One region of the Rhodococcus sp. Z6_132 genome, then DNA from elsewhere that is predicted to be linked to it. Evidence: riboswitches for the same ligand, from Rfam matches in the RefSeq annotation. Region 1 holds a riboswitch; each other region holds the start of a gene.
The links. Region 1 has a riboswitch for cyclic di-AMP ahead of AC3YO9_RS13790 (transglycosylase family protein). Riboswitches for the same ligand answer to the same signal wherever they lie in the genome.
Positions count from the first base shown of each region.

Region 2: it holds a riboswitch for cyclic di-AMP, as region 1 does, so the genes downstream of both, AC3YO9_RS16555 (NlpC/P60 family protein) here and AC3YO9_RS13790 (transglycosylase family protein) in region 1, are expected to answer to the same signal.
Region 3: it holds a riboswitch for cyclic di-AMP, as region 1 does, so the genes downstream of both, AC3YO9_RS13230 (transglycosylase family protein) here and AC3YO9_RS13790 (transglycosylase family protein) in region 1, are expected to answer to the same signal.

Region 1 is NZ_JBYUNP010000003.1:133,890-137,149, reverse strand. It holds gene AC3YO9_RS13805 (TOBE domain-containing protein) at 1-65, opposite strand, end outside; gene moaA (GTP 3',8-cyclase MoaA) at 172-1,242, shown strand; gene AC3YO9_RS13795 (MoaD/ThiS family protein) at 1,246-1,542, shown strand; cyclic di-AMP (ydaO/yuaA leader) riboswitch at 1,799-1,989, shown strand; gene AC3YO9_RS13790 (transglycosylase family protein) at 1,996-2,724, shown strand; gene AC3YO9_RS13785 (molybdenum cofactor biosynthesis protein MoaE) at 2,815-3,243, opposite strand; gene AC3YO9_RS13780 (MogA/MoaB family molybdenum cofactor biosynthesis protein) at 3,240-3,260, opposite strand, start outside.
Region 2 is NZ_JBYUNP010000003.1:709,509-712,768, forward strand. It holds gene AC3YO9_RS16545 (hypothetical protein) at 1-206, shown strand, start outside; gene AC3YO9_RS16550 (saccharopine dehydrogenase family protein) at 259-1,602, shown strand; cyclic di-AMP (ydaO/yuaA leader) riboswitch at 1,708-1,866, shown strand; gene AC3YO9_RS16555 (NlpC/P60 family protein) at 1,955-3,055, shown strand; gene AC3YO9_RS16560 (hypothetical protein) at 3,134-3,260, shown strand, end outside.
Region 3 is NZ_JBYUNP010000003.1:19,544-22,803, reverse strand. It holds gene AC3YO9_RS13235 (acyl-CoA dehydrogenase family protein) at 1-486, shown strand, start outside; gene AC3YO9_RS13230 (transglycosylase family protein) at 600-1,355, opposite strand; cyclic di-AMP (ydaO/yuaA leader) riboswitch at 1,362-1,560, opposite strand; gene AC3YO9_RS13225 (sulfurtransferase) at 1,857-2,714, opposite strand; gene AC3YO9_RS13220 (NAD(P)H-dependent flavin oxidoreductase) at 2,768-3,260, opposite strand, start outside.

The DNA.
Region 1 (3,260 bases):
CGACGCACGGTGTCGTCACTGACGGCGAGCACTGCCGCCGCTTCACTAATCCTCAGCTGCGGCATGAATCGCACGCTATACCCGCGCGTGCGGAACAGCCATCCATGGCAGCCCCTGCGCGGGTCCCTTTGTCCTTCTGCTGCCCCTCGTCGGCCTCGATAGGCTGGCCGCATGACCGTTGTCTCACTTGGCCTGCCCGTGCCGGGCCGCGGTGGCGTCACCCCGCCACGCGACCCGGCGCGCCCGCAGACCTCGGCCCTGCTGGACTCCCACGGCCGGGTCGCCACGGACCTGCGGATCTCGCTCACCGACCGCTGCAACCTGCGGTGCACCTACTGCATGCCGGCCGAGGGCCTGGACTGGCTGCCCACCTCCGAGCTGCTCACCCGCGCGGAGCTGGCCCGGCTGATCCGCATCGCCGTCACCGACCTGGGCGTGCGCGAGCTGCGCTTCACCGGCGGCGAGCCGCTGCTGCGCGGCGACCTCGCCGGGATCATCGCCGACGCCGCCGCGCTGCGTCCGCGGCCGGAGATCTCGCTGACCACCAACGGGCTCGGCCTGGTCCGCAAGGCCAAGGCCCTGCGCGCCGCGGGCCTGGACCGGGTGAACGTCTCGCTGGACACCGTCCGCCCCGAGCTGTTCCACCAGATCACCCGCCGCGACCGGCTGGCCGACGTCCTCGCCGGGATGCGGGCCGCGGCCGACGCCGGGCTGACGCCGGTGAAGGTGAACGCGGTGCTGATGCGGGGCATCAACGACGACCACGCGCCCGAGCTGCTGCAGTTCTGCCTGGAGCACGGCTACGAGCTGCGGATCATCGAGCAGATGCCGCTGGACGCCCAGCACGGCTGGGAGCGCAGCGAGATGGTCACCGCCGAGGAGATCCTGGCCTCGCTGCGCACCGCCTACGCGCTCACTCCCGACAGCGAGGCGCGCGGAGCCGCGCCCGCCGAGCGCTGGCTGGTCGACGGCGGACCCGCGACGGTCGGCGTCATCGCCTCGGTCACCCGACCCTTCTGCGGTGACTGCGACCGCACCCGGCTCACCGCCGACGGCCAGGTCCGCAGCTGCCTGTTCTCCACCGGCGAGACCGACCTGCGCGACCTGCTGCGCTCCGACGCCGGTGACGACGCGATCGCGCAGCGCTGGCAGGACGCCATGTGGGCCAAGCTGCCGGGTCACGGGATCAACGACCCCGGCTTCCTGCAGCCCACCCGCCCGATGAGCGCGATCGGGGGCTGACTCGTGAGCGCCTCCCCGGAGAGCACCAGCCCGACGACCAGCGCACCCGCCATCGAGCTGGAGGTGCGCTACTTCGCCGCGGCGCGGGCCGCGGCGGGCACCCCCACCGAGATCGTGAGCGCGCCGGCCGGCACCACGCTCAGCACGCTGCTGGCCGTCCTCGCGGAGCGACACCCGCCCCTGGTCGAGGTGCTCAAGCGTTGCTCGTTCCTGCTCGACGAGGTCGCCGTCCGCGACCGCGAGCGGCCGCTGCCCCCCGGCGGCACCGTCGACGTGCTGCCACCTTTCGCGGGCGGATAACAGTCAGATAAACGTCTGGCCAAACGTGATCTCGGTCACATCACGGCGGGATAACGAGTCCGCAACGAACAGACGCGTCAGTGCCCTGACCTGGAGTTATGCCGGGATCGTCAACCGTGGCAGGGGCGTTACAGGTAACAAATCGGCCACAGTGGACGAGGTGACGGCAGCCTGCACCGCACGTACCGTTCCCCCTGGCCGGAACAGCCCCGGCCGAACCGGTCCGCCGCGCCAAACCCTGCTCCGTGGGAACCGGTTACCTCGAGAACCATCAGGAGCAGGGACGGAGGACCCACGTTCGGGCAGCCGAACGACGGGCCGAGGCGCAGATCTGCTGCCTAGGTCCTTGGGGTGAAGCGAAACCACTCGAGCCACGGGTGGGGAAGCCGGGCTACCTCTCAGCCCGAACCCGACAGCTGACTTCGCAGGCGCGTATGGAGAGGATCCACCCAGATGTCCCGTACCCAAGGCCGTCACCGCAAGCCCACCACCACCAGCCGCACCGTCGCCAAGGTCGCTCTGACCGGCATGGTCGTCGGCGCCCCTCTCACCGTGCTGGCCGCGCCCGCCTCGGCGGCCTCCGCCAGCCAGTGGGATGCAGTCGCCCAGTGCGAGAGCACCGGCAACTGGTCCATCGCCAACGGCAACGGCTTCTACGGCGGCCTGCAGTTCACCGCCAGCACCTGGAAGGCCTTCGGCGGCCACGCCTACGCCCCGCAGGCCAACCAGGCCAGCAAGGCCCAGCAGATCGCCATCGCCGAGCGCGTCCTCGCCGGCCAGGGCAAGGGTGCCTGGCCCGTCTGCGGCAAGGTGCTGACCGGCTCGGGCAACGCGTCGGCCACCGCCGGTGCCAGCGCCCCGCAGGCGTCCACCAAGTCGGCCCCCAAGGCTGCTGCTCCCAAGGCTGCCGCCCCGAAGGCTGCTCCCAAGGCTGTCGCCCCCAAGGCTGCTGCTCCGAAGGCTGCCGCCCCCAAGGTCGCGACCAAGGCCACCACCAAGACCACGACCAAGGCGGCGACCTCCTCGGCCGGCACCTACACGGTCAAGTCCGGTGACACGCTGTCCGGCATCGCCCGCTCGCAGGGCATCTCCGGTGGCTACCAGGCCATCTTCCAGCTGAACAAGGGCACCATCAGCAACGTCAACGTGATCTACCCCGGCCAGGTCCTCCACCTGGGCTGATCCACAGCACCACAGCAGAAGACCCCGGCAGCCTCCACGGTGCCGGGGTCTTCTGCTGCGCCACCAGGTTGTGGGGCCAGGCCGTCGCGCTCAGGCGCAGCCGACCCACTCGTCGGTGCCGTCCGGGAACACCTGGCGCTTCCACACCGGGATGCGCGCCTTGACCTCGTCCACCAGCAGCGCGCAGACCTGGAACGCCTCGGCCCGGTGGTCGGCCGAGACCGCGCACGCCAGCGCGACGTCGCCGATGCCCAGTGGACCGACCCGGTGGCTCACCGCCACCGCCCGCACCCCCGGCACCCGCGCCGCGACATCAGCGGCCACCTCGGCCACCAGCGCACCCGCCGTGGGGTGCGCGGAGTACTCCAGCGCGGTGACGGTGCGGCCCCCGTCGTGGTCGCGGACCACCCCGGCGAAGCTCACCACCGCACCAGCGGCCTGCTCGGCCACCAGCGCCTCGTGCTCGGCCAGGCTCAGCTCGTCCTCGGTCACCAGCGCCCGCGCCACGTGTGCCGTCACCGGTGGTCGCCCCCCGC
Region 2 (3,260 bases), 580 kb from region 1:
GAGACTGCGTGATCTCCGTGCTGCTGGGCCACCCCGGGCTCCCTGCGCCGGCCACGGCCACCACCGGGCTGCCCGCTCGCAGCGCGGTGGAGATCGGGGCCGAGGAGCAGCGGGCCATGGAGGTGCTGGCCGAGGCCGGCATGGTGCCCCGCCTGCGGCTGGTGCCCCAGGACCCGCCGCCGGCGCCGGACCGCCGCGCGGGCTGAGCCGCCTCGTGGAGGCAGCGGCGGCTCGCCCTGTCCCCCTAGGGTGGTCGGCATGGCAGACACCGAGCACGAGCCCCTCGAGCCCACTGAGCCGTCCGAGCAGGCCGCACCCACCGAGCCGACCGCACCCACCGAGCCGGCCGCGCCGGAAGCCCCGGTGCAGCCCGCCGGGGACCGGGAGCTCGACGTCGTCCTGTTCGGAGCCACCGGCTTCGTCGGCAAGCTCGTGGCCCGCTACCTGGCCGAGCACGCCCCGGCGGACCTGCGCGTGGGCCTGGCCGGTCGCTCCCTGCAGCGGCTGGAGTCGGCTCGCGCGGGGCTGGGCCCGGCCGCGCAGAGCTGGCCGCTGGTGGTGGCCGACGCGGCCGACGCCGACGCGGTGGGCCGGGTGGCCCAGGCCGCCCGGGTGGTCGCCACCACGGTGGGGCCCTACGCCAAGTACGGCCTGCCCCTGGTGCGCGCCTGCGCCGCCGCGGGCACCGACTACGTCGACCTCACCGGCGAGGTGCTCTTCGTCCGCGACAGCATGGCCGCCGCCCACGACGTGGCGGCGCGCACCGGTGCCCGCATCGTGCACTCCTGCGGCTTCGACTCCATCCCCTCCGACCTCGGTGTGCTCAGCCTGCACGAGCAGGTCCGCGCGGACGGCGCCGGCGAGCTCACCGACACCACGCTGGTGGTGAAGGCGGCCCGCGGCGGGTTCAGCGGCGGCACCATCGACTCGCTGCGCAACCAGGTGGACGTGGTGCGCACCGACCCGTCCCTGGCCGAGCACGTGGCCGACCCCTACGCGATGAGCCCCGACCGCGCCGCCGAGCCGCAGCTGGGCGAGGAGGCCGACCAGGCCTTCGTGCGCCGCGACCCCGAGGTGGGCGGCTGGACGGCCCCGTTCGTCATGGCGCAGTACAACACCCGGATCGTGCGGCGCAGCAACGCGCTGCAGGGCTGGGCCTACGGCCGCACGCTCCGCTACCGCGAGGTGATCGGCTGCGGCGACTCAGTGGTCTCACCCGGTGCTGCGCTGGCCATCGCCGGCGGCACCTGGGGTGCTGCGGCCGGGCTCATGTTCGGCCCCGCCCGCTGGGTGCTCGACCGGGTGCTGCCCAGCCCCGGCAGCGGCCCGTCCGAGCGAGCGCAGCGCAACGGCTACTTCCGGATGGAGGTGCACACCCGCACCACCACCGGTCGACGGTACGTGTGCACCGTCGCCGCGCAGGGTGATCCCGGTTACGCCGCGACCGCGATGATGATGGGGGAGAGCGCGCTGTGCCTGGCCCTGGACCGCGCGCAGCTGCCTGCAGCGGCGGGCGTGCTCACCCCGGCCAGCGCCATGGGGACCGCCCTGCTCGACAGGTTGCGCCGCGCCGGCATGACCTTCGACGTGGCGAGCCGCTGAGCGACGCCACCCACGTCTCGAAACGGTCACAGTAGACACGGGGGATGTCCATTCCGTAACCTGGCCGAGACCTTCCAGGGGTTAGCGGTCTCAAGAGGATTGCACTGGGGGTCACCGCCGAGTCGACCCGTCGGGGAGTCGAGCCGGGAACCCAGTTCTCCGGGGTGAATCAGCTCGCCGCCGTCACGGGCGACCGCGCTGTAGGGCTGTTTGTGTCCAGTCCGAACCCGTCAGCTAACTCGGTAGGCGGTTAACGGATACAAGGAGACTTCGCCCTGTGGCGTCCCTAGCTCGAGCTCGTACGGCCCGCACACGCACTGTTCGTGGCGTCCTCGCCGCCGGAATGGCCGCGGTGGCCATCGCCACGATGTCGGCCACCCCGGCCAGCGCCGACCCGGTGCTCCCCGACAACGCGACCCAGGCTGAGCAGGAGCTCGCCCGGCTGGGCCACGACGCCGAGGTGGTCAACGAGCAGCTCCTGGGCGCGCAGGTCGACCTGGACGCCAAGCAATCGCAGCGGGTCGACGCCGAGGCCCGGCTGGGTTCCGCGCAGGAGAGCCTCCGGGTGGCGCAGTCGGAGCAGGAGCAGTTCCGCGGCACCGTGGACGCCCTCACCTCCGCCTCCTACCAGGGCGCACGCCTGAACAAGCTGTCCGCGCTGATGATCAGCGAGTCGCCCCAGGACCTGCTCGACCAGATGTCGGGCCTGGACGTGCTGGCCGCGGACACCAACGACCGGGTGCAGAAGTTCTCCGCCGCCTCCGCCCAGGCCGCCACCGCCGCCACCGACGCGCGCTCGGCTGACGCCGCCGCCAAGGCCGCCGCCGACGCCGCCGCCCTGGTGCAGGCGGACCTGCGCAAGAAGCAGGACGAGCTGAGCACCCGGTCCACCGCGGTCCGCGCCAAGCTGGCCTCGCTCACCGAGGCCGAGCGGGTGCGCTACGCCGGTGCCATCGTCCCGGCGGGCTTCGTCTCCCCGGTTCCCACCACCCCCGTCACGCCGCCCGCGGAGGCTGCCAGCCAGCCCGCGGCTCCCGCTGCGGCCGTTCGCGGCGGGGCCGTCGCCCCGGCCGCTCCCGCGGTCGCCAGCACCCGGTCCGCCGGCTCGGGTCGTGGCGCCACCGCCCTGCAGGCGGCGATGAGCAAGCTCGGCTCGCCCTACGTCTACGGCGCCACCGGCCCCGGCTCCTTCGACTGCTCCGGGCTGACCCAGTGGGCCTTCCGCCAGGCCGGCACCGCCATCCCGCGCACCGCCGCAGCACAGGCCGGCGGCGGCACCCCGGTCTCCCGCGACCAGCTGCAGCCCGGCGACCTGGTGTTCTTCTACAGCCCGGTCTCGCACGTGGGCATCTACGCCGGCGGCGGCAACATGGTGCACGCCCCCACCGAGGGCCAGCCCGTCAAGGTCGCGCCGATGGGCAACATGCCCTACACCGGTGCTCGCCGCTACTGATCACTCCGCTGCACTGATCCGCGCGGGCCACCGGAACGGACACCCCGCCACGACGACGGGGTGTCCTAGGCTGGACCGATGAGCAGTCGTGCGCTGCCGCGCGTCCTGCTGGCGGCGCTCGTGCTCGTCCTGGTGATCACCGCGGCCGTCGTGGCCTTGCGGTCGGACACCCCAACGTCGCGGGACGCGGGAGTGTCCGGGCCCA
Region 3 (3,260 bases), 110 kb from region 1:
GACGCCGACCGGGTCCTCGGCACCGACGGCGAGGCGGCACTGACCTGGCTGGTGGACCGCGGCACCGTCGGGATCTGTGCGCTGCAGCTGGGCGTCACCGAGCGGGCGCTGGAGCTTACCGCGGAGTACGCCAGGGAGCGGGTGCAGTTCGGCCGTCCCATCGGCAGCTTCCAGGCAGTGGCCCAGCGCCTGGCGGACGCCTACATCGACGTGGAAGCCATCCGGCTCACGCTCTGGCAGGCGGCGTGGCGGCTGGCGGAGGACCTGCCCAGCACCGCGGAGGTGGCCACCGCCAAGTTCTGGGCTGCCGACGCCGGGCACCGGGTGAGCCACACCGCGGTGCACGTGCACGGCGGCGTGGGGATCGACACCGACCACGCCCTGCACCGGTACTTCACCGCGGCCAAGCGCAACGAGTTCGAGCTGGGGGCGGCGACGGCGCAGCTGCTGCGCCTGGGCGCCACCCTGGCCGCGGAGCCCGCCTAGCCACCGCCCTCCGGCCGTCCACGCAGACAGCACAGGACCCCGCACACCGTTGCCGGTGGCGGGGTCCTGTGCTGGTTCAGCTGGCTCAGCCGAGGCCGAGCCGGTGAGCAGGATCAGGCGAGGGTCAGGGTCTGGCCCGCGAAGATCATGTTCGGGTTGCTGATCTTGCCCTTGTTGATGCTGAACAGCGCCTGGTAGCCGCCGCTCACACCCTGGGTGGAGGCGATGGACGACAGGGTGTCGCCCGACTTCACCGTGTAGGTCTTGCCGCTGGACTTGGCTGCCTTCGCCTTGGTGGTGGCCTTGGCGGAGCTGGCCTTGGGGGCCTGCGCCTTGGCAGCCGAAGCCTTGGGCGCCTGTGCCTTGGCGGTGCTGGCCTTGGGGGCCTGCGCCTTGGCGGTGCTGGCCTTGGGCGCCTGCGCCTTCTGCGTGGTCGCAGCCTTGGGGGCCTGCGCCTTGGGGGCCGACTTGGTGGTGGCCTTCGCGGTGGAGCTGCTGGCGGAGGCGTTGCCCGAACCGAGGTTCTTGCCGCACACCGGCCACGCACCCTTGCCCTGGCCGGCGAGCACGCGCTCGGCGACCGCGATCTGCTCGGACTTGGAGGCGTTGTGGGCCGAGCCCGAGCCGCCGAAGGCCTTCCAGGTGCTCGGGGTGAACTGCAGGCCACCGGAGAAGCCGTTGCCCGAGTTGATGGACCAGTTGCCGGTGCTCTCGCACTGCGCGACCGCGTCCCAGTCGTTGCCGGCGGCGGAGGCCGGCGAGGCGAAGATCGCCATCGGGGCACCGACGACGAGGCCGGCGATGACGACCTTGGCGGCGTTGCGGGCGCCGGTGGAGTGCTTGGAGGCGGTGGTGGTCTTGCGAGTCATATGGGTAGATCCTCTCCCTGCGCCTGCGGAGTCAGCTGTCGGGTTCGGGCTGAGAGGTTGCCCGGCCACCAGGTCCACGAGCTGGGCCTGCTGGCTTCACCCCAAGGTCAGAGCCGCTGATCAGCGGTTCCGGCCGGCATCCCGGGTGTGCCCCTGGATGTGGGTCCTCCGTCCCTGTCCCTGGTTAGATCGGAGGTTCCGGATGCCCGCGGGACAGGATTGAGCGCGGCGGGCCCGGTGTCGGCCGGTTGTTCCCGGCCACAAACGAACGTACGGACCGAGCACGGGTGCGTCGAGGCCCCGCAGCGCCAAGGTCTCGGGTAGGTAACGCCTCCCCGGCGACCCGCGACGTCACCGTTTCCGCAGGTCAGCCGGCATGTCCGCAAAACGGGACGCTTTTGTCAGCAGCCCGGGATCGGTGACTCGGATCACAGGCTGGACCCCCGAAATCGGCCCCGGAAAGCGGCCTGCGTCACGCCCTGAGAGGCGACAAGTCCCAGGTCACAGGCAGTTTTCCTGGTCCACGACACCACCTGGTGATGCCCCGGTGGCGACGGGGCGGCGGGGATCGCTGCTGTACTGCGACCACGACCCCGGGTAGAGGCGACCGGCACCCAACCCGCTGAGCTCCAGAGCCAGCAGGCTGTGGCAGGCGGTCACTCCCGAGCCGCAGTAGGCGGTCACCGGCGCACCCGCCCGCACGCCCGCCGCGGTGAAGCGACGGCGCAGCTCGGCCGCCGGGAGGAAGGTGCCGTCCTCGGCCAGCGTGGCCTGGGTGGGCAGGTTCTTCGCCCCGGGGACGTGGCCGGCCCGGGCGTCCACCGGCTCGTGCTCGCCGCGGTAGCGCTCGGGGGCCCGGGCGTCGAGCACCACGCCGGCGCCACCGCCCGCCTGCGCCACCACCTCGTCCAGGTCCGCCAGCCGCTCCCGCGGCCAGGGCCGGGCGGTGAAGGTGGTGGGCGCGCGGCCGACGGGCGCCGTCTCCAGCGGACCCCGGTAGGCCGCCAGCCCGCCGTCGAGCAGCGCAGCCTGGTGGCCGGTGGCCCGCAGCAGCCACACCAGGCGGGCAGCGCTGCGCCCCCCGGCGTCGTCGTAGGCCACGACCGTGTCGTCGTCGCCGATGCCCAGCCGGCCCAGCTCGGCGGCGAACACCTCGGGGTCGGGCAGCGGGTGGCGGCCCTGCTCCGGGCTCGGCGGGGCGGCCAGGCACCGGTCGAGGTCGACGAACACCGCTCCCGGCAGGTGGCCCGCCTCGTGGGCGGCGCGGCCGGAGCGGCCGTCGAGGTACCACCGCACGTCGGCGAGCACGACGTCGGTGCGGTGGGCGTCCCACCAGGCGGGGCTGACGACGGGGGCGATCATCCCGTCACCCTAGAAGCCCCACCCGGTGGGAAGCGCTCAGCCAAGGGTCGTCAGCGCAGCGTGTCCAGCCGCGACACCGTCGCGTCGAACTCGCCCACCAGGTCGGCCATCACCTCGGCCACCGGCCTGATCTCGTTCATCCGGCCCACGATCTGCCCGATCGGCATGGAGACCACCTCGGGGTCGGTGGAGCGAGCGATGCGCTGGTGCGCCTCCCCCACCAGGACGTTCTGCAGCGGCATGGGCAGCGGGGAGGGGGCACCCTCGGCGCTCCACGCCTCGGTCCAGCGGGTCTTGAGCAGCCGGGCGGGCTTGCCCGAGTAGCTGCGCATCCGCACGGTGTCGCTGGAGGTGGCCGCCAGCAGCGCCCGCTGCATCGTGGAGGGCCCACCGTCGTCGGCGGGCATCTCACCGAGCTTGTACTCCGCGGTGGTCAGCCAGTAGGAGCCCATCCAGACCCCGGAGGCACCCAGCGCCAGCGCGGCGGCGACCTGCCGGCCGGAGCCGATGCCGCCGGCCGCCAGCACCGAGGCGCGGTCGCCG